3 regions of the Paenibacillus sp. XP01 genome follow, and region 2 is predicted to be linked to each of the others. Evidence: a T-box and tRNA genes for the amino acid it is inferred to sense, from the RefSeq annotation. Region 2 holds a T-box; the other regions hold tRNA genes.

The links. The T-box of region 2 lies ahead of leuS (leucine--tRNA ligase). A T-box ahead of a tRNA ligase gene usually reads a tRNA of that ligase, here a tRNA-Leu.
Region 1: it has a tRNA-Leu gene. The T-box ahead of leuS (leucine--tRNA ligase) is inferred to sense a tRNA for this amino acid. The anticodon was not compared.
Region 3: it has a tRNA-Leu gene. The T-box ahead of leuS (leucine--tRNA ligase) is inferred to sense a tRNA for this amino acid. The anticodon was not compared.

The regions. Positions count from the first base shown of each region.
Region 1 is NZ_CP139481.1:2,156,167-2,163,362, reverse strand. It holds gene SNR34_RS10085 (alkaline phosphatase family protein) at 401-2,008, opposite strand; tRNA gene SNR34_RS10080 (tRNA-Leu) at 2,302-2,386, opposite strand; cyclic di-AMP (ydaO/yuaA leader) riboswitch at 2,717-2,848, shown strand; gene SNR34_RS10075 (C40 family peptidase) at 2,855-3,319, shown strand; gene SNR34_RS10070 (carboxymuconolactone decarboxylase family protein) at 3,444-3,773, opposite strand; gene SNR34_RS10065 (hypothetical protein) at 3,905-4,123, opposite strand; gene SNR34_RS10060 (hypothetical protein) at 4,267-4,596, opposite strand; gene SNR34_RS10055 (xanthine phosphoribosyltransferase) at 4,694-5,275, opposite strand; gene SNR34_RS10050 (YkvI family membrane protein) at 5,475-6,533, shown strand; gene SNR34_RS10045 (glycosyltransferase family 4 protein) at 6,629-7,196, opposite strand, start outside.
Region 2 is NZ_CP139481.1:4,995,426-5,002,621, forward strand. It holds gene comER (late competence protein ComER) at 1-204, shown strand, start outside; gene leuS (leucine--tRNA ligase) at 185-2,629, opposite strand; T-box leader at 2,700-2,966, opposite strand; gene SNR34_RS22510 (phosphotransferase family protein) at 3,083-4,039, opposite strand; gene SNR34_RS22515 (HAMP domain-containing sensor histidine kinase) at 4,140-5,450, opposite strand; gene SNR34_RS22520 (response regulator transcription factor) at 5,573-6,265, opposite strand; gene SNR34_RS22525 (ABC transporter ATP-binding protein) at 6,471-7,196, shown strand, end outside.
Region 3 is NZ_CP139481.1:4,819,114-4,826,309, forward strand. It holds gene SNR34_RS21710 (insulinase family protein) at 1-2,808, opposite strand, end outside; tRNA gene SNR34_RS21715 (tRNA-Leu) at 3,189-3,274, opposite strand; gene SNR34_RS21720 (general stress protein) at 3,584-4,051, opposite strand; gene SNR34_RS21725 (hypothetical protein) at 4,259-4,495, shown strand; gene SNR34_RS21730 (NucA/NucB deoxyribonuclease domain-containing protein) at 4,610-5,098, opposite strand; gene SNR34_RS21735 (DUF6199 family natural product biosynthesis protein) at 5,374-5,538, shown strand; gene SNR34_RS21740 (hypothetical protein) at 5,922-6,350, shown strand; gene SNR34_RS21745 (DUF1904 family protein) at 6,455-6,784, opposite strand; gene SNR34_RS21750 (YjcZ family sporulation protein) at 6,948-7,058, opposite strand; gene SNR34_RS21755 (hypothetical protein) at 7,169-7,196, opposite strand, start outside.

The DNA.
Region 1 (7,196 bases), 2.8 Mb from region 2:
GTACGAAAAATAAAGACCGTTATTCGGATAAGAATAACCATTCAAAAAGGTGGTGAAATGGCATGCAATGGACGCGACTCCTAAATAATCGGGGAATCCTAATGTCGTTATTGGCTGTAGGAGTTGGATTGGCTACCTATGGGGTTACACGGCGGCTAAGATAAAACAGCATTGACTGGCGTCCAATGATGTCGCCTGTTCGAAAAATGTTCTAGGTACAGCAGCAATAAACACAAAACAACCACCGGTATAAAAATATACCGGTGGTCTCATGATCAATGCATGAAATCTGCAAAGATCCCTACAAAATCTGCGGATACCTTGAACGAATTCATCAAAGAGTTTGTTTATCAACACGGTCACCAATAATGAAAGAGGGCATTTGAAACGCCTTCTCTTTTCACCTATTGCTTTTCTGGGCATTCTTTGTTACGAGATTAAGCAAATAAGCTTTTAAGTCGACCATTCGCAAGTGTTCCGGCTTTTGGTCTGTTCCGCTGATAATCAAGGGAACAAGCGATTCCATTTTGCGAATGGAACCATGACCGCCTCCGCCCTTATGCGCAGGTGAACTGCCTCCTGTCAATTCATATCCCGGTTTTGCCGTGACAACCAAAAATTCGCCTTGGTGTGAACGGAGCGCGCTTGACAAACGTTTCAGAACATCGGGATATTGATCGTAATTCAATGAATGTGTGGCCGTGTTTATGCTTAAATCCAGCACCTCTTGATCCTGTTCGACCGTCCATGATTGGTTGTATGGATCAGTTAGATTGCCGCCTGCTTTAAATTTGATCTGTTTGCCTGTTGCCCCCTGAATGGCGTATATCCATTCCTGGTCTTTCCAGGAAACGAAATCGATGCGCGGATCGCTCTTCAATACATTTGCCGTGTCTCTCAGGGATCGATCCGCTTTCAATGAATATACATAGGCCATCGTTTCATTGACGGCGAGCACGATATCCGTATCTTCCGATACGGCTTCACCCGGACGCAAAATGGTGGCGTCTCCGAGCAAAGAAGGCAAATCAATGACCGGATTTTGCTTGGCAGGCAAAATCTGTGTCATTCCGCTGTCGCCTGCAATGACAAAAACGGCCTCTTTCAAGGCTTTCTCCGGAGAACCGAATGTTTCCAATACAGATTGAAGCTGCTGATCCAACTTTTTGACTCCACGAAGTCCAGTGGGACCTTTTTTATGTAACTCCCGGTCCAAGTCCGGCAAATAAACAAACAAAAAATCCGGCAATGTATTGGAGTGAATCAAATATTTTACGGCTTCAATAGCGAAGTCATTATGGATGCCCAACCGATTCGTTACACCGTCCGGCAAGTTTTTTATCCCCTGAAACGGATTAGACAACGAACCCAGGGACAACAGGTCCGGCCCTTTCACATGAATCTCTTTCGGTAAAGAAGCAGGACCTTGAATCCAATCGGGTATCGACAACTTATGATCGGACGCCCCCCTGTAAATCAGGCCGTTGATCGAACCAGACTTAAACCCTTGCCGGGCTAAGTCCTCATAGATCGTAGGCAAATTCTTGCTCAAATGACTCCCGTTCAAATGGATCAGCGCATCAGCAAGTACCCGATTCACTCCGAGCCTGAGCACTTCCATCGGTCCGGTTCCATAGTTGATCATTCTCTTGGTTTCCGCAGAGTACCACGTCAGACCCGGCACACGGTGAATGTCCGGATACGCACCGGTAAGCAATGAGCTGTCGATCGTGACGGACATCGTGGGAAAGGAACTGACCAGGTTTTTATAATATTGTCCGTGTTCGATCAGAAATTTTAATGTCGGAAGCTCCTGCTTGCCGATTCCTTGGTCAATCGCCTGAACCATCAAAGAGTCTACCATCAGGAAAATGACTTTCTTCGCATTTTCTCCACTGGCGGAATTTATTCGCATCAAATCCTGTTCTTTGGGTTTCGAGTTCTGGCATCCGATCAGCATGATCGATATAAGGATCACAGGCCACATTCGAATCCCTTTTTTCTTCATAACGGTTCACCCCTTTATGTACATTGTGTCTTGAAATCTAGGGGGTATCCGAGGTTATTTTTTCCATTATGAACATAATCAAGATGACAATTACATCCGTTCCGTGAAAAGTATGGCTGGATTCAGGACAAATACAGCGTCTCGCGGCAAATCTTTCCCGCCGCACTGGACGAAATGATGGCTAATGGCACCCCGGTACAGCGTGACCGCGTTACACAGGCGTTCCTAAAGATGAAAAAAGCTCCTGAATCTCCAAATAAGGAAATTCAAGAGCTTTCTTATGGTTGTATTGATGCGGTCGAGAGGACTCGAACCTCCACGGGGGGTTAGCCCACACGGACCTGAACCGTGCGCGTCTGCCAATTCCGCCACGACCGCATATGTGGTATATCTCCGGAAATATCACGGCGACAAGGAAGAATATATCATAGAAACCGAAACTCTGTCAACACATTAACAGCCATGATGAACAGCAAAATGACGCAAAAGGAAATGGATGCTGTAGTCAGGCGACAAACTATTTATTTGTCCATTCCATTAGCTGTTGAAACGGTGGTTACTTTTTTGTAACCGAAAAACGACAGCTTTTTCGCAATTTGAGCATAAAAAATGAGAATTCCGTTAACATGGCGGTGCAGATAACCGTTTCAGAACGATTTGACAATTTCGTATTTATGCAATATCATTTCAAATGGTTACAAAATATTCATTATTCATGTGCCGAGTTTCATTAGTGAAAACGGGGGAACCATACCGGGTGAATTATTCCGATACATAGGAAATATAGGGAACCTTCTACCGAACCCTTAGCTAACTCCGTAGGCATCGAAGGGAGAACATAACATTTTGAAAAAGCTTATCCTGTCCTTATTCGGCGCAGCCGTTTTATTTACTTCCGGTGCAACAGCAACCGAAGCAAGCAGCATCAATACCGTAGTCAACAGCATGACTGGCATTCCGTACAAGTGGGGCGGCACAACAATGGCCGGCTTCGATTGTTCCGGATTTATGAGATACCTGTTCAACAAATACAGCATCGAACTGCCGCGTACCTCGCAGGCACAAGCCAAGGCTGGCACCGCTGTTTCCAAAGCCAACCTTCGCACAGGCGACCTTGTATTTTTCAACACCACTGGAAAAGGCATCTCTCATACAGGCGTGTATATCGGTGGAGGCAATTTCGCTCATGCTTCAAGCAGCAAAGGCGTCAGCATCACCAAATTGTCCAATCCTTATTTCAGCGACCGCTACGTCACTGCACGCCGCGTAACCGGCGAATTCATGTATAACAAAATGCTTGGAAAAATTTAAACGATACCGCACTTGTTCATCCAGATCACTTGAGAAACATTGTACTCTAACCAAGAATGCCAAAAAAACCAGACAGGGCTCGAGCCTTGTCTGGTTTTTTTGGTGCAAATATGGGCTTATCGGATTAATGCAGCGCCTTCTGAACCCTAAGAGCCCCCTGAGACAGGGCGTGTCCGCCTCCAACGGCTCCGGCGACGGCAACGGCCTCTAGGATTTCCTGATCGGATGCTCCCTTGGCACGGGCCTCCTGCACGTGGTAGAGCGTGCACACTTCATTATTGGCAAACAATCCAATGCCCAGCGCGATTAATTGTTTCGTTTTGGCGTCGATTGCGCCTGGCTGAAAACACTCCCCCGTAAATTCGTGATAAGACTTGACCACACCGGGAAGCAAACTCTCCAATTCGCCAATCTGATCCTTGTACGCATGGACTTTATCGTTCATCAGTGTCATGTTGCAATCATCCCCTCACAGATAGGTTCCAGTCACTCACCGACCTTATCCTGTCTCCCGGAGCAGACAACTATGCCCAAACGTCCATGGTAAATCCAGTTAACCTCAGGAATAATCCTGATGGCAGACCGCTACTCCTTCAGCTGGCTTCGACGGGGTTCGCTGAAACGTTGGAAGCTGTAACGGCGATCCAGCTTGACCACTCGCCGATTTTGACGGCGAATGAGCACCTGCTCATCGTCCCACGCAACGACAATGCCTTTCACGTCGTTGGATTCCAACTCGTCGCGCACTACCCTCACTTTTTCTCCCGACAAGCGGAGCGCATTCAATTCTTCATCGCTAATCATGATTCATGGCCTCGACTTTCTATAAAATGATGGTCTGTATCTGTGCTAAACGGCAACGTGCTACAAAAAGAGACCTAAATGAAATTCATTTAGGTCTCGCGTGACTGCTGCCGTGTCATTCCTAAGTGGTTCCCTACTGAAAATTATCGCTGAGCGTGCTCTTTGCTGTCGTTCTTCTCAAACCAGAAATCAAGCACCTTGGCGGACATCACGCGTGATTCCAGGTACTCCACTTGATGCGGCGTAAATTGTTCTTTCCAAGAGAAGGACAACTCTTCGCACAAGCCCACGATCGTCAGCAGCTCTGACCAGGCAACGTAGCGTTTGTACCAGAAAAACTGCGGATGTTCAATCATATAGGGATAAAGGTCATCAAATTCCGTATGTTTACAATCCAGGGCACGTTCAAAATGAACTTTTGATTCAGCCAGCTTATCCATAAAAAACTGTTCTGTTGCCGGTTGGTTTCCCATGGTGTTGCCTCCTCTCCCTAACATAACCCCATTATAAAACAAATGCACGGTCATGCAAAGGTATAGTTAAGAAAAAATGAGTCTTTCCTTCGAATGGTCAACATTCCGAATCGTCAAACTGCACGGTACCGTTCTCCAGGGAACGGATCCGAACCAACGCTTCCACCGGAACGCCCAACTCGCGAATGGTGCGTGCGCCGGCCTGAAAGCATTTTTCCACCACGACTCCGAATCCGACCAGCTCAGCCCCCGAACGCTCTATAATTTTGATGATGCCGCGCGCGGCATCCCCATTGGCAATGATGTCGTCAATGAACAGGATTCGATCATTTTCCCGGATGAACTCGCGGGATACCATTATATCGGTTACGATTCCTTTGGTAAAGGAAGGTACGCGCTCACAGTAGGCGTCTGGGTCAGCCAAAAGCGTTTTTTTGCGCCTTGCGAATACGAGCGGCACGCCAAGTTCGTGCGCTGTGGCAAAAGCGACCGGAATGCCCGACGATTCAACCGTAATGATCCGGGTTACCCCGCTTTCGCGGAAACGTGCTGCAAATTCGCGTCCCATTTCCATCGTCAATTCCGTATCGATCTGATGGTTGAGCAGGGCGTCCAGCTTCAGAACCTGGTCCGAAATAACCACGCCTTCTTCCAAAATCCGTTGTTTCAATACTTCCATGTTTTGACCTCCCAGCCTATCCTATGAGGTAAAAGTATCATACATCCTGCCCATAGTTCAAGCGAAATCGCCCCAGTCTTCATGACGAAGGAAAAAGTTGTCGACTCTACGCGCTTGTCATGACTTTTTCGGGTCAAGCATACCTTGTACCATGGCACCCGCATGTCCAAACTAATTTGGTGCCTGAGAGGGGAAACGCATGAAACAGGCTTTCCGGGTACTGCAGATCGCATTCACATACATCGGAACGGTTGTCGGCGCCGGCTTCGCGACAGGACAGGAAATATTGCAGTTTTTCACCCAGTATGGCAAATGGGCCACCATCACCATCGGTTTATCCACCATACTGTTTGTCTGGCTGGGCACCAAAATGATGCTGATTGCCCACGATACCGAATCCCGCTCCTATGAGGATCTCAACAAGCATTTGTTCGGGCAGCAGGCAGGCAAATGGATTACCTGGGTTACCCTCCTGGTCCTCATTGGCGTCAACAGCGTGATGCTTGCTGGCGCAGGCTCGGTATTCGTGGAGCATCTGGGGATGCATTACCAAACCGGACTACTCATTACGCTGGTCGGTACATACCTTTTGCTTGGACGAGGCATACAAGCGATTCTGCAGATGAACAGCATCGTGGTGCCCATGATGCTTCTGTTGTCGTTGCTCATGATTGTCAGCACCATTCATCATCCAGCCGCCACGCGGTTCATTACGCTGACGACGGATGCTAATCCGGTTAGGGTCTGGCTATCCCCCTTGCTGTATTCGTCATTTAACCTTGCCCTGGCTCAGGCGGTGCTCGTGCCGTTAGGCAGTCAGATCCGTGATCGTAACGTACTGAAGTGGGGCGGCATTGTAGGGGGCGTTGGCGTCGGTTTCATGCTGATGGCAGCACATTTTGCGATGTCGGCCTATATGCCTGGAATTACTCAATTCGAGATTCCGATGGGCAGCATTGCCTTTCAATTGGGATGGGTTGTGCAATCCATCTACGTGTCTCTGATTTTTATGGAAATCTTCAGCACGTTCGTTGCCGATATCTATGGCATGACGCTCCAGCTTAAACAGCATGTCCAGGTTCCGCCCAAACTGCTTATCCTGACGATCATGTTGCTGTGTTACCTGCTCAGCCAACTGGGGTTCAGTTCATTGCTTTCCGTTCTGTACCCGATCTTCGGCTGCCTCGCCCTGGTCTGGGCAACCAAATTGATCATGAACCATTGGGGAAGCTTTCGCAAAACCGGCAAGAATCAATAAAAGCAAAGGAGCGAAATAAACGGGCAGCAGACCCGGCATTTCGCTCCTTTGCTCATTGGCGGCTTTCAGTCGGCGGATCGCCTCCCGCTTTCGATTCAATCTTCTATGCCGGAAGTCCGGCGATCCAATTGCAAATATAGCTTTTTCAGCTTATTGACGGATTGGCCCAAGGAGTACTCTGCCTTTGCCTTGGCACAGGCTGACCGGGCAAGCTCATACCGATAAGCAGGATCAAGCATGACTTTCTCCAATGCCTCGGCAAGCGCAAGCGGGTCTTCGGCAGGCACAAGCAGGCCATTGCTCCCATCCTCAATCTGCTCGGGAATCCCGCCCACGTCGGTGCCCACAAGCGCAAGACAGCTGAGCGCCGCTTCGGCGAACACAGATCCGAACGCCTCTGCACGCGATGGGAGTACGAAAATATCGAAAAACGGCATGAATTCCTCCGGATGCAGCGTGTACCCGTAAAATATGGTCTCATTGTAAATGCCGAGCCGCTGCGCCAGTTCTTCCAGATCGGGCCGGATCGGGCCATCCCCGATAATATGTAAAACATATTCATGGCCGCGCTCCTTCAGCTCGGCACATGCCTTGAACAAAATATCCAGCCCCTTCGCCGGAACGAGCCGGCAAACCGTAACCAGCTGCGGAATCGCATTATCA
Region 2 (7,196 bases):
GAAGGAGGTTACACGCCGCAGGAGCTTCAGGCACGCGTTGCCGTGCCCGGCGGTATTACCGCACAGGCACTTGCGCTATTGAAAGCCAATCTGGATGGTGTTTTCGACAGCCTCATTCAAACCACCCACGACAAATACGAGGAAGATTTGATCAAGCTGGATGAACTGTTCAGAGCCAATGAGATTAACCGGCAACAATATTGACCAGCTTGCCTGGAACGGCAATGACCTTGCGAACGGTCTTGCCTTCCAGCGCCTGTTTGACAGCGTCCATTTCCAAGGTCAGGTCCTGCAGTCCCTGTGCGTCAAGATCTTTCGCAACCGTTGCGCGAGTTACGATTTTGCCGTTGATCTGAACGACGATTTCAACCTCGGCATCGACCGTCATCGCTTCGTCATATACAGGCCAAGCTACATAACTAATTCCGCCTTCATGTCCGAGACGGCTCCACAGTTCCTCTGCCATATGCGGTGCGAGCGGTGACAACAGCTGCACGAAGTTCTCCATCGAAGCCAGCGGCAGGCTCTCGGCTTTGTAAGCATCGTTGATAAAGATCATCAGCTGGCTGATCGCCGTGTTGAAACGCAGGTTCTCCAGATCGTCCGTCACTTTCTTGATCGTTTTATGCGTTGTGCGCTTGAACTCTTCCGTTCCGCCGTCAACCGTAATTTTATCGTTGATGGCACCGGTGTCCTCGTTGATGAACAAACGCCATACACGGGACAGGAAGCGGTGCATTCCCTCAACGCCGCTTGTGTTCCATGGTTTGGTTGCTTCCAAAGGCCCCATGAACATTTCGTACAGGCGCAACGTATCCGCACCGAACTCGCCCACGATTTCATCCGGGTTAATGACATTGCCGCGGGATTTACTCATTTTTTCGTTGTTCGTCCCGAGAATCATGCCTTGGTTCACCAGCTTGTGGAACGGTTCCTTCGTGCTGACCACGCCCAGGTCGTAAAGAACCTTGTGCCAGAAACGCGCATACAGCAAGTGAAGGACCGCATGCTCGGCGCCGCCGATGTACAAGTCAACCGGCAGCCACTGTTGTTGTTTTTCTTGCGAAATCAGTTCCTTGTCGTTGTGCGGATCGATGAAACGCAGGTAGTACCAGCAGCTTCCCGCCCATTGAGGCATCGTGTTGGTCTCGCGACGCGCTTTCATCCCAGTTTCCGGATCTACCGTGTTGACCCATTCCGTCACATTGGCCAGAGGAGACTCGCCCGTGCCCGATGGTTTGATCTGGTCGATATCCGGCAGCAGCAGCGGCAGCTCTTCTTCCGGCACGGTTTTCATCGTTCCGTCCTCCAGATGGAGAATCGGAATCGGCTCACCCCAATAGCGTTGACGGCTGAACAACCAGTCGCGCAGACGGTACGTCGTTTTGCCTTGCCCTTTGCCGTTCTCTTCCAACCAGGCGATCATTTTGGCGATCGCTTCTTCGTTGTTCAGGCCATTCAGGAATTCGGAGTTCACATGGGCTCCATCTCCGCTGTACGCCTCTTCCTCCACGTTTCCGCCCTCAACAACTTCAATGATATTCAGGCCGAATTGTTTGGCAAATTCCCAGTCGCGGGCATCGTGCCCCGGCACGGCCATAATGGCTCCCGTTCCATAACCGGCAAGCACATAATCGGCAATCCACACAGGCACTTTCGCGCCGTTTACCGGATTGATGGCATAAGCACCCGTGAATACGCCCGTTTTGTCTTTCGCCAAATCCGTGCGCTCCAGGTCGCTCTTGCGAGCTGCCTGTTCCTGGTAGGCTGCGACCGCTTCGCGTTGGTCGGCCGTTGTGATGGCATCCACCAATTCATGCTCCGGTGCCAGCACCGCATAACTCGCGCCAAACAGCGTATCCGGACGAGTCGTGAACACTTTGATGACTTCCTCGCGTCCTTCGATGGCAAAAGTCACTTCCGCGCCCGTCGATTTGCCGATCCAGTTGCGCTGCATATCCTTGATGCTCTCGGACCAATCCAGCTCCTCCAGATCCTCAAGCAAACGCTCGGCGTATTCCGTGATCTTCAGTACCCACTGGCGCATCGGTTTGCGCACGACCGGATGCCCGCCGCGCTCGCTCTTGCCGTCGATGACCTCTTCGTTGGCAAGCACCGTGCCCAATGCTTCACACCAGTTAACCGGCACTTCGTCTACATATGCCAGTCCTTTTTTGTACAACTGGATGAAGATCCATTGCGTCCATTTGTAATATTCAGGGTCTGTCGTGCTTATCTCGCGGTCCCAGTCATAGGAAAAACCGAGCGACTTGATCTGGCGGCGGAAATTGTCGATGTTGCGGAACGTGATGTCCCGTGGATGTTCGCCCGTATCCAGCGCATGCTGCTCTGCCGGAAGGCCGAAAGCGTCCCATCCCATCGGATGCAATACGTTATAACCGCGCATGCGCTTGTAGCGGGAAACGATATCCGTTGCCGTATATCCTTCCGGATGGCCTACGTGAAGACCGGAACCGGATGGATACGGGAACATATCCAATGCATAAAATTTAGGCTTGGACGGGTCCTCCCCCGTCTTAAACGTTTTGTTTTCATCCCAGAACTGCTGCCACTTTTTCTCCATGGTTTGCGGCTGATAGCCATGCTTTGGCTGATGATGTTCACTCATCTGTCGTTCCTCCTCTAATCATTCCATCTATTGCAACAAAAAAACCTCAGCATCCCGTAGCGTTTGCAGCGCTAGGGACGAGAGGTTGATTTCCCGTGGTACCACCCTAGTTAGCGGACGAACGTGCTTCGTTGTCCACTCCCTTTGGACCTGTAACGGCGGTGAACCGATGCGGATTTTCCATTCCCCGAAGGGCAAGATCCTTACAGGCATCAAAATGGTGTAATCACCGCATTTCTCCAAGGCGAGTTCGCGATATACTGCCAATCGGCTTGCACCAACCGCCGACTCTCTGTCATGTGCAGGACTCGTTACTGATCCTTATCATCGAAATATGTATTCGCTTTTGATCGGAAACATTATATTAAAAATTGGCACCAAAGTCAATATTGCTGCCCTTCGCCTCTGCGTATGCAGTTCAACGAGCTTTGGCTGCCTTTGTGTGTCCACGAATCAGGATAACCGGAAGCGCTCGATGCCCTCCTCAAGATTGCGGGTCGCCCATACCACGTGTTCCTTGTTATCGAACTGCCGATACGCACATTCTATCCGGAGCACCAGATCAAAATACAGGTCGTAAAGGCTCCTTCTCTGCCGTTCGCTTGCCGTTGCAACCGCTCTTCCATAACCTTTGACAAATCCGGGCGTATTGTTAAAATGACTGAAATAGTGCTCCATCAAAGGATCTGCCCATAGCGAACGCTCAAAATCGATGATGGCCGTAATTTTGCCCTGTTCCACAAAAACATTGCCATCCCACAAATCCCAGTGGACAAGTACAGGTTCTTTTACATCAACCAGGACATCCGATTTCTCTTGAATTAAACGTTCGAGCTTCTCATAACCGATGGAAAATTCCACTCCAGCCTCTTTCCCATCTGCAATCATATCATCCATCAGGTTCAGAAAAGCTTCTTTCCAGGTAGCATAATGTGGTTTTTTCTCGGAAAAGTAGCCGAATTTTTCGCCCTTGATCTCATTGATTCTCCGATTGTAAGCGCCCAGCTGCTGTTCGATGGCTTCCTGCTCTTCCACACTGTATTGGTCTTTGACCTTGTTATAAGGCTTGCCTGGCATGTATTCCATAATAAAATACTCTGCAGGGACAAAGCTCCGCGAAAGATCATGGGCGAGCACACGGGGAACGGGAACATCCTGGAGATCCGCGGCGAGACGAAGTGCCTGCACCTCCGCAACCATCACATCCTGTTCACAGCGCATTCGTGTAATTCCGGAGGAAGGTGCAATTTTGAGTACAACTTTCTGTCCGTCATCCAACGTAATACAATAGGCATGGTTCGCCCATCCATCCGTCATCTCCTTGTATTCTCTGACACCTGTCCTGAAATGCTGTTGAGTAATCCGGTTCAACTGTTCTGAAGTCAGCCTCGTTTTATAATTACTTTCCACTTTGCACCTCATTTACCTTATTCGTTAAGGGGATGACAATGTAAAGAAATATTTCCATACCCATTATGTCCGGCCCTCTCTACGCTTGCAAGACCTTTGATCACCTTCTAACATTTAAAGGCAAACTCACCGTAAAAACGGAGCCTCCTTCTGGTCTGTTCCCGGCCTGGACCCTTCCTCCCAGAATCTCAGTAATTTTCCATACAATGGACAGACCCAGGCCAGCACCACCCGTTTTGCGATTTCTGGACTGTTCGCCTCTGTACAACGGCTTGAACAAATGCTGCAGGTCAGAACTGGCAATTCCAGGGCCTGTATCTTGAACAGCTATGGCCCATATGCCGTTATCACACGTTGCCTTCACTTCAATGCTTCCGCCTTCTGGAGTATAACGCAAGGCATTATCCAGAAGATTTCCGAACGCCCTTTGCAGCAAATATGGATCCGTCATGATCTCAGCTCCCTGCTCCGGCAATGACAGCGCAAGACGGATCTGTTTGCGATTCGCTTCTTCCTGATACCCCAGGATCAACTCGTTCAGTAATCCGTCCATTCGTGTGCTTGCAAGCGTTGGTTTGTCTTCAAACCAGTCGAGCTTGGTATATGTAAGCAGGTCGGTGACCAAGTGATTCAGAACATCTGCTTTAATACGGCAATTTCGGATATACCTTTGAGTTTTTTCGGGAGTGAAGGCAACGCCATTCTCCAGCCCTTCCAGATAACCACGGATGGCAAAAACGGGTGTTCTTATATCATGGACGATGGAAGCGATGAACAGCCGCCGCTCTTCTTCCATGGCCTGCTGCCGAATTAGGGAATGTTCCAGTTCGGCCCGCATTTTTTGGAAGCCTGCCGAAACCTCATGTACTTCTTTCACTCGGGAAGACGGAAGATCCACACAAAATTCACTTCTGGAAATCCCCTGTGCTGCCTGTCCCAGTTTCTTCAATGGTTTCAGCACCTGCTTGTTCAGGAACCAGGCACCTGTAAGCAAAATGATGGCAAGCAAACATCCCCAAATCACAAATCCGCCGTATTCCATAATCATTTTTTCAGCCAAGCTGCCATAGCTCCGCAATACCGGACCCTGATCCTGAATATAAACCATTCCGGTCAGCGTGTTCGTCGATGAATATACATAAAACTCATTTAATACGTTCCACTCCGAAAAGTCACCGACATTCTCCTTGGGCGTTATGTCTCCCCCTTCTTCAAGAATATATCCTCCTTCATCATATATGTTCGAGAAAATCTCCCGACGTTCTCTGTCCAGCAGCCGTATCCCAACATTCATTTTTTTGGAATCCTGCTCCAGCTTGATTTGCCACTCTTCGCTTTCCCACTGATCCCGCTGAGCCAAAATTCTCTGCTGCACCCATTCAATGCTGTATCCATCGTCGGTCGTTGCCATATTTGAATACCAATTCCCTGTTAATTTCACAACCGAAATTGGAACAAGCACTGTACACAAGATGATAATCAACAGCCACTGTTTTAATGATAACCGGCTTTTCATTAAAGATTGGAACCCCTTCATGACAACGGCTCTCCCGTAAATTTATATCCCGTTCCCCATACGGTCTGTATGTATTCGTTTCCCGTACTTCCCCTCTCAATCTTGTCCCTGATCCGAGCTATAAACACTCTTACCGAATGCTGATCTCCGTAGTGCTCTCCCCAGATTCGGTCGATGATCTGATCATGCGTAAACACCTGATTGCGATGTTTGGCCAGCAAAGCCAGCAAGTCAAATTCCTTGGTTGTGAGCGTAACCTTTTCGCCATTCACCTCGACCTCACGTGCGGAGTAATCAATGCTCAAACCTTTGAATAAGCCGATTGCCAACGAAGTGGATTCCTCCTTGCCAAACCGCCGCCTCACAGCTTTGATTCTTGCAATAATCTCTCCCGGTGTGGCGGACTTAACGATGTAGTCATCCCCTCCGACGCCCAATCCTCTGATTTTATCGGTAGATTCCTCCCTGGCACTCAGAAACAAGACGGGAACATCCGAATATTCCCGAATGGCACGGCAGATTGTAAAACCCGACTCGCCGGGCATCATCACATCGAGCAGCACACAATCCACCCGATTTTGATTCATGGTCCGCATGGCCGCTTCCCCGTTCTCCGCAGTAAGGACAGCATACCCCTCCATTTCGAGAAAATCACGCATAAGCTCTATAATTTCAATGTCATCATCCACAATCAAGATTACTTCCTGCATACTGTATCTCCCTTTCTCATCTGCTGTCCCATTATTATGGAGCATTCCTGTTGTTGATGGAACCTCCTAAACAGCGATTAGATAAAAGTACTATATTTTATTGATACATTATTGATCTTTTTCCCACAAAAAGGTGAGACATCTTCTGCATAATGATATCGATCAAAGCGATTCAGCAGATTTCCGTGAAAAGGAGAAAAGAGAAATGAGTAAACCCGTTTTACAAACCCACAATCTAAGCAAAGTCTACGGGGAAGGTAATCAAAGTGTTCCTGCCCTCGATGCTGTTGACCTGGCGATCCATCAAGGAGAGTTTGTTGCCATCATGGGACCCAGTGGTTCCGGCAAGTCCACATTGCTTCATCTGTTATCAGGTTTGGACAGGCCGACCCGTGGTAAAGTCATGCTGGACGGACAAGATTTATACGCCGGCACGGAATCCGCAATCACACTCACCCGCAGAGACAAGATCGGTTTTATTTTTCAGATGTTCAACCTGATTCAGGTACTAACGGCTCAGGAGAATGTAGCTTTGCCATTCCTGCTTGCTGGCAAGACTGACAGTAAAGTTAATAGCATGGCGTTGGATATGCTCAAAAAAGTAGGCATTGGGCATCTGGCAGCTTCATATCCATCCCAGATGTCAGGTGGACAGCAGCAACGGGTAGCCATCGCCAGAGCATTGATTACACAACCCCGCATCATGATGGCCGATGAACCTACGGGCAGTCTGGACTCCAAAACAGGGAAAGACATTCTGACGGTTTTGCGAAGCTTCTGTGATACAGGCAATCATTGCCTGGTTATGGTGACCCATGATGCAAGCGTCGCCTCTTATGCGCACAGAGTTCTTTTTATGAAAGATGGGAAATTGGTAGAAAACCTGAACCTGCAGCAGGACCCAAAAGTGAACCTGAGTCAGATCACATCC
Region 3 (7,196 bases), 180 kb from region 2:
CGCAAAACCGACGATGTCGCTTTCCGTTGTGCCCAGCACTTCGTCGCGTTCCCGCTGAAGGTCTTCTTCCGTCACGTTGGACAAATAACACTCCAGGGAGAACACTCCTTCGCCATGAGGCGTACGCGGCGTATCCAGGTCCTGAATAGCACCGATAATGTACCGCGTCATCTCGCGCTCATCCGCTTTGAACTGCTGCAAGTATTGCGGCATTTCCTCATACACCTTGAACGTTTTCTCCAGATTGGGATCACGATAGGAGGCCATGTAACTGTCGCCATTCCGTCTGAACCCCGTCATGCAGCCGTAAGCGCCGCCTTTGGCCCTGATATTCGTCCAGAGATAATCCAGGGAAAGAATGCCCTGCAGCACGCGCAGCGATCCGGTGTACCGATACCCTTTTGCGATGAAATTGCCCGTCTGCACCACATACTGCACCTCCGAAGGAGACTTGAACCCCTCCTTATGATTCACCGGCTTGAACGACGGATCTTCCTTGGGCACATCATGGGTGAACAGTTTTCCTTTCAGTTGGGACACGCGCTGCTCCAATCCGGCATAACCTTCGTCATCCGCCGTATAGCTCACGAGCAGGTTTTCCGGCCTGAAAATAATGCCGGTCAGTTCCCTGAAACGGTCGGCAAGCTCCTCTTTCCGTTCCTCGTAATGGGCCTGAACCTCCTCCAGCCACTGATAGAAAGAAATGCCGCCCACGGCTTCCCGGAACGAGGCTACCGCAGAGTGTTTGGCCGAGGATCTGCCCATGGCGGCGGAATGGCCGCTGTTGATCAAGCTGCGCTGCAGCTGGCCCTTCAACTGGGAGATGATTTCGTACAGACGTTTGGAGTCATCGAACTTGGAGGTCAGAATGATTTCCTCGATCATGTCAAAGGCAAATCCCAATTTGCTGTACAGCACCTTTGCGCTGAATTCAAAGTTTGCCTTATAGGCGTTAAACTGCTTCGCATCGGCGCTCGCGCTTACATTGGCCGAAATGCCGCCGGAATGAATATGGATTTCGTTAGACAGATCGCTAAACGTGTGGTTCGCCGTATTGACGTAACCAAGCACGCTTTTCAGCAGGCCGACGTAGGGCAGGAGACGTTCCGGCACCGATTTGACGTCGAACAACAGTTTCAGGTATCCGATCCCGTTGGTGTACAAATTATGGTGAACGATCGTGGTGCCGTCTGCCTGTTTCAGCGTCTGATGCAGGACAGAGGCTTTCGGTTCAATATCCTCGATCGACAACGTCGGGATCGCTTGCTGCTGTTCTTTCGTCGACGGTGCATTCTGGTAGTCTGCGAGCGCCTGTGTCCGCTGTACCAGCTCTTGAACTTCCGTCTCGCTCAGTCCGGCCTGCAGCGCCTTCAGCTTCGCCTTGAGCGCTTCTTCCTTGCGCAAATTCAACCCTTTGTCGGGTGTCACCGCAACGAAAGAAACATGCGTATTGTCCAGCAAATAGCGCTGAATCAGTTGTTCAAAGTATCCTTCCTTCATCTTTGTTCTCAGTGCGTCATACACCTCATTGGCTTCAAGGTACATGAACGGCGCCTGATCATCGTACAACCAGCTCTGCAATGTCTGGAGACCGTAGATGAGTCCTTTCGGCATTCTGCCGAAATCGGCCTCGCGATGGTTGAACTCATAGGAATTGATTCCCGCGAGCAGTGCCTTTGGATCGATCCCGTCCCGCACAACGCGTTCAAGCACCTCGCGCACCGTATCGAGGAACACCTGTTTGCTCTCCAGATTACTCTTTTTGAGTCCAATCGTCAGCACAGGCTGGTACAAGCTGTCATCGTATGAGCCGTATACATCCTTCGCGATGCCCTTGTCCAGAAGGGCCTGCTTGAGAACAGCGCCTGGCGCGTTAAGGAGTGCGTACAACAAAATTTCGAGCGAAATGTTCAATTCTTTGTCCAACGTCGTTCCAATGACCGCATTGTACGTCAGGAAGCTGTTGTCGGTTTCCGATTCGGTGCTGCCGGCAGAATAACTCGTCACGACGTCCACGCGTTCTGCAAAAGGGGATTGCAGGCCGATGGCCGAATCCGGCTCTGTCCGATCATAATGGCTCAGATAGGCTTCATCCAGCCAGTTCAACTTTTCCTCCATGTCCATGTCGCCATACAAATAAATGTAACTGTTGGACGGATGGTAGTACTTGGTGTGGAAATCCAGCAAACCCTGGTATGTAAGGTCCGGAATGGCATCGGGAATGCCGCCTGACTCGTTGGAGTATGTCGTATCCGGGAACAGGGAACTCAGCACCGCACGGCGCACGACGCGTTCCGGCGACGAGAAAGCACCCTTCATTTCGTTGTATACGACCCCGTTGTACGTTAACTCGTCTTCGGGGGAAGCCAGGTTGTAATTCCAGCCTTCCTGCAAAAATATTTTTTCGTTTTCATAAATGTTGGTGTTCAGTACCGCATCCAGATAGATGTCCATCAGATTGTGAAAATCATGCGCGTTTCGGCTCGCAATCGGATATACCGTTTTGTCCGGATACGTCATAGCGTTCAAGAATGTATTGAGTGAGCCTTTCAACAATTCTACAAAGGAATCTTTGGCCGGAAATTTCTTCGACCCGCAGAGCACCGAATGCTCCAAAATGTGCGGTACGCCCGTATCGTCGCTCGGCGGCGTTCTGAACCCGATATTAAACACCTTATTGTCATCCTCGTTGGACAGCAGCAAAATTCTGGCGCCTGACTTCGTATGTTCCAACAGATAGGCGTCCGCTTTGAGTTCCTCGATCCTGCGCTCCTGCAATACTTGGTAAGCCTGAAGATTTTTCAACATATACCGAGTCCTCCATCATCAGAAATGGTTTGTGCCTGTAAAAACTTCTGAAATTTATCCCGCAAGATAAAGGTAATTAATGACTATTTCCTCATTATACACGATCACTCGCCGTCTTCCTAACCGGGGTTTATCCCGACAGAACGCCGTCTTAGATCCTATGTTTGGAGGATTGCGATTATGAGATTAGCCTTCCGTACAGCTATTGCATCGGGCAACAGAAAAAATTTGCATACTGCTTGCTTCGATCCTAAAGTTCGCCCCCAATCCGCCCCCAAAGAGAAATAATGCACTCGTTCCCTTTGAATCGGGAGAGTTCATTCAAAATACAAAAAAAGGAAACCCCTTATGTATTAAGGGATTTCCTTTTTTTAAATGGATGCCGAGGACCGGGATCGAACCGGTACGGTAGTCACCTACCGCAGGATTTTAAGTCCTGTGCGTCTGCCAATTCCGCCACCCCGGCATATGTATGTCTTTCTTTAATTACTTGAGGCGACAAGAAATATAATATCATGTTATTAATCATTATGCAACATATTTTTTATAATTGTAATGAATAAACGTGAGTGCACAACCATCGCCCCATATTTGTCTCATGACATGGAAACGGGACTGCCGGACAAAGCCGGCAGTCCCTCTGGAAAATCCGAGTTGCGGTCTCGAATTTTCAGATCAACCATCTATATTAAGGGAGGTGTGAGTAAAGAATACATCGCCAACATTAAAAGAACCTAAAATGCGCCTTAAATTAAACTAAAAAGAATACAAGCTTTCAAGCCTGCGGTTTTTCCTCCATACTTAGAATCGGAATAACTTCATCCAACTCGGAGTCATCACACTCCACTACAACGATTAAGCCACCGTCAAGCAAAAAAGTTTCATACATCTGCGCTTTCGTCTCGGATATGCCCGCTTCGGTCAGCATCAGCACCAGATCGTCCGTGCCTTCGCCAATTTGATTGCCTGCCAAACGCCGGACAGCTTGCCCCACCGTCTGAATCTGGTCCTTGCGCTCATCCAACGCGGCCAATACTCCTTTGAGCGCTCCAAACGCACCGTCTGTGCCGCCTCCTTTCAAAGGCTTAGGCAATTCGGTTTGCTCGCTTACCCGTTCCAAATCCACTTGTTCCTTCGCCACGACGCCAAGACGATCCTTCGCGATCCCGACAAGCTTTAACCTGTTGAGCATCAGTATCGCTTCATTTTCTGTGCTTGCCATGCCAATCAGCAATTGAGTCATATCCATTCCTCCTCGGACCGCTATCTCAATATGAGTTCTTTATGTTCATTTACCCGTTTTGCGCTTCATGTCTTTCATTTTCGGCGAATTCACGGCATGCATTTCTGGAAATCGATACCTAGTTCTGATAGACTACATAAAGAAGCCCAATTAACCATTGATATTAAAGAATATATTTTCATATCCCATGTTCAGGAGTAATGTCTTATGAAAAAAGAGGTAGATATTGCCATTCGCCGCAAACAGCAAATCGTGGTTCGCAATACGAGCGGGCAAACCGTTACCGGAACTCCCGAGCGTTCGGCCGACTCATCCATATTGACCCTTAGAACTGTGCAGGGAAACCTGTGGATTCCCTTTGACGAAGTGGAACAGGTTACCCGGATATTGAGCATCCGGTCACACCATCTGAACGGCCTGCAGATGACAGCTGCCGACCTGTAACGATGGGCCAGAACACTCCGGCACTTTCGGGACGTTTTTTTCTTCATCCAAAAATTTCAGGAAAAAAGCTGATTCGCAAGGGGCTTGTCTCCTTGAAATCAGCTCTTTTGAATGTTATTTGACTACGAATCGAACCCGGGTCCCGTCCGGATATGTACTGAGTTGATTCCCAACCCAAGATCCTGCTCCACGGTTATCCTTTGGCGTAATATATTGGATATCCGCATTCGCGCCGCCTTCGGCGCACATGGCCATCGGCCATTCGTCGCGATCATACCCTTTTTTGACCGGCACGCCCTTAAGCGACAATTCCCGATTGGCTTCGGCTCCGTCCCGATCGATGGTGCAGACATCGGAATGTCCTGCTTTAATGGCGGATTTAATATGCGCTGCAGTCTCGGGGTAGCGTTCGGACGGAAACGTAATCGTGTGATCCACACCCTGAGTGGTGCCTTGATCAAGCCATGCAGGCAAATCCAGCGGGATCTCTCCCTTAAACCAAGCAAAGAACAGCACCACCATCAAAGTAAGAAGCGTCAAACCCTTCTTTTTTAAGCTGCCGAATCCTTTGTTTCTTCGTTTTTTTCTGTGCGTTCTGCTCATGCTGCCTCCTCTCATTCCCTTTGCATTATAACAGAACGTCCGTTCGCCAAACAATCCTTAATATGTATCATTCAAGCGAATTCGTTTATTCCAACCGATTCAAAACCCGGCTCGATGTGGTAACATATCATTACGTTAGGCAACACAAACATCTTACTCGTTACCGACAGCACGATCCTGGCTATTCTATCGAATACTGACGCCTAGTCATTAAGGGAATCGGATCATGCCCATGAGGAAGGATGAACGGTATGCGAACCCTCTTTTTTATCTTTATGACATTATGCATCATTAATTTCTGTTTCCCTAAAGTGGGCTGGTATTTGCGTTATGGCTGGATCACGCGAGGGGAATCGGAGCCCGAAAGCTCACATATGATTTTTGTCCGAATGACAAGTTTGGTTATGCTGATTGTGGCTTTTACCCTTTCCGTCGGTTAAAACATAAAGCGATAAAGCAGCATTCCGTCCAGGAATCGCTGCTTTTTGCCGTTCAATGAGCAAAAAATGATAATTTTATTTGTGGAATGGCGCAACATGGCATCTTATTATAAAATGACGGGCTTGTTGCCGACATCCGGTATCTGAGAAAGGGTCTTATTCTTATGAACATTGCATTTTATCCTTATTGGGCGGCGAAAACACTACTTTCTTTTGTTCATGTAATATACATTACAGTCATCACCATCATGATTTATGGACTGACAGCCTCCTTGCTCTGGGCTTTTTTGTTTCCCATTATGCAGGTGGCAGTACGGAGTTTCGCCGGCTTGTCTGTTTCATCGCGAATCAAGCACTTTGCTTGTTCACAACTCATGATCGGTATGCTTGCAACCAAAACATTGCTGCTGTCTGCAATTGCAGCCGGCCTTCCCTATTTGAAGCAGCATATTCCCATCCTGTTCGTTGCTGCCTTTCTGTTATCCCTGCTGGAAGGGTGGGAATCCGCATTGCTTCATGCTCTGCCATGGTCGGCAGGTCATGCTCTGGAAACCGAAATCGCCAAGGCGAACAGCCTGCTCTCTTTCTCCAGTCATACCGCCACCGTTGTCGGATTGCCTATCACCTTTTTGGCAACGGTACATTGGGGGGCCGCGTCCACATTATGGAGTTCGGCCGCATTATCGTGGACCACGCTTGTCTTTGCGATCGCGTTTGTGCTTTTGATCCAGGAAAAGGAAAACACCTATGCGAAACGTGCATCGAGGGCATCCCGGTTCGAAATCAAACAGGAAGACAGACGGCAGTTTTAATGAACTCTTGTCATATCCACCACACCAAAAGACGAGCAGCTTGCGCTGCTCGTCCATACATGCTGAAGCCCTATGTTCGCGCATCCACGGTTGACCGCTTCAGCTTAGTCCAACGGATAGTCCAACAACGGTTTACCCTGTTTGTAATATAGCGAAGGAGATAAAATGTTAAAAAAGATATGCGCATCAGGCACTCCGGCCTCAGCCAGGATCCCATGTATGCTGGATGCCATACGGTTGTGAACATCCTGATGCCGCTGAAACATCAAAATTTCGACGGACGCCGGCGAAGGCGTAAGTGCTTGTACATCATACCGTTCCGCCTTTACTCTCTCTTCCGGAATATTGAATACAAAAGCCATCTGCTCGGTAATTCGGGGTACGACTTCCTCCAATTGATTACCTGTAAATCCTCTAAAGCGAATAAACGGCATGCAAATCCCTTCAATCTCTGATATAGTCTCTTATGTGATTTTAAGCACATTCTTTTCGGTTGTCAAATGACCCGCATGCCGCTCATTCCCCATGTTTCGCGCCAAGCTCCGCCGTCAAGCGGCGGAGCCCAGCCGAATCACAAGGATTTCAGGGGTATCCAGCTTATACCCAGAAGGATTTTGTGATGATTACGAGAAGGATGAACAGCACCAGAATTGCACTTGTGGAAGTCCATACTCCGCCATTTCCACAACCGTATCCAACTTGACTCATTTGATTGGCCTCCTTTGAATTTCAAGGTATGCCATAAGATATGCGAATTCAATTGGAATGACCGGGCCATATCCCAATCTACAGCGCCCAAAATCAAGGAGTTTGTCTCGCTACTCCACGGCGACATCTGCTTGCTTG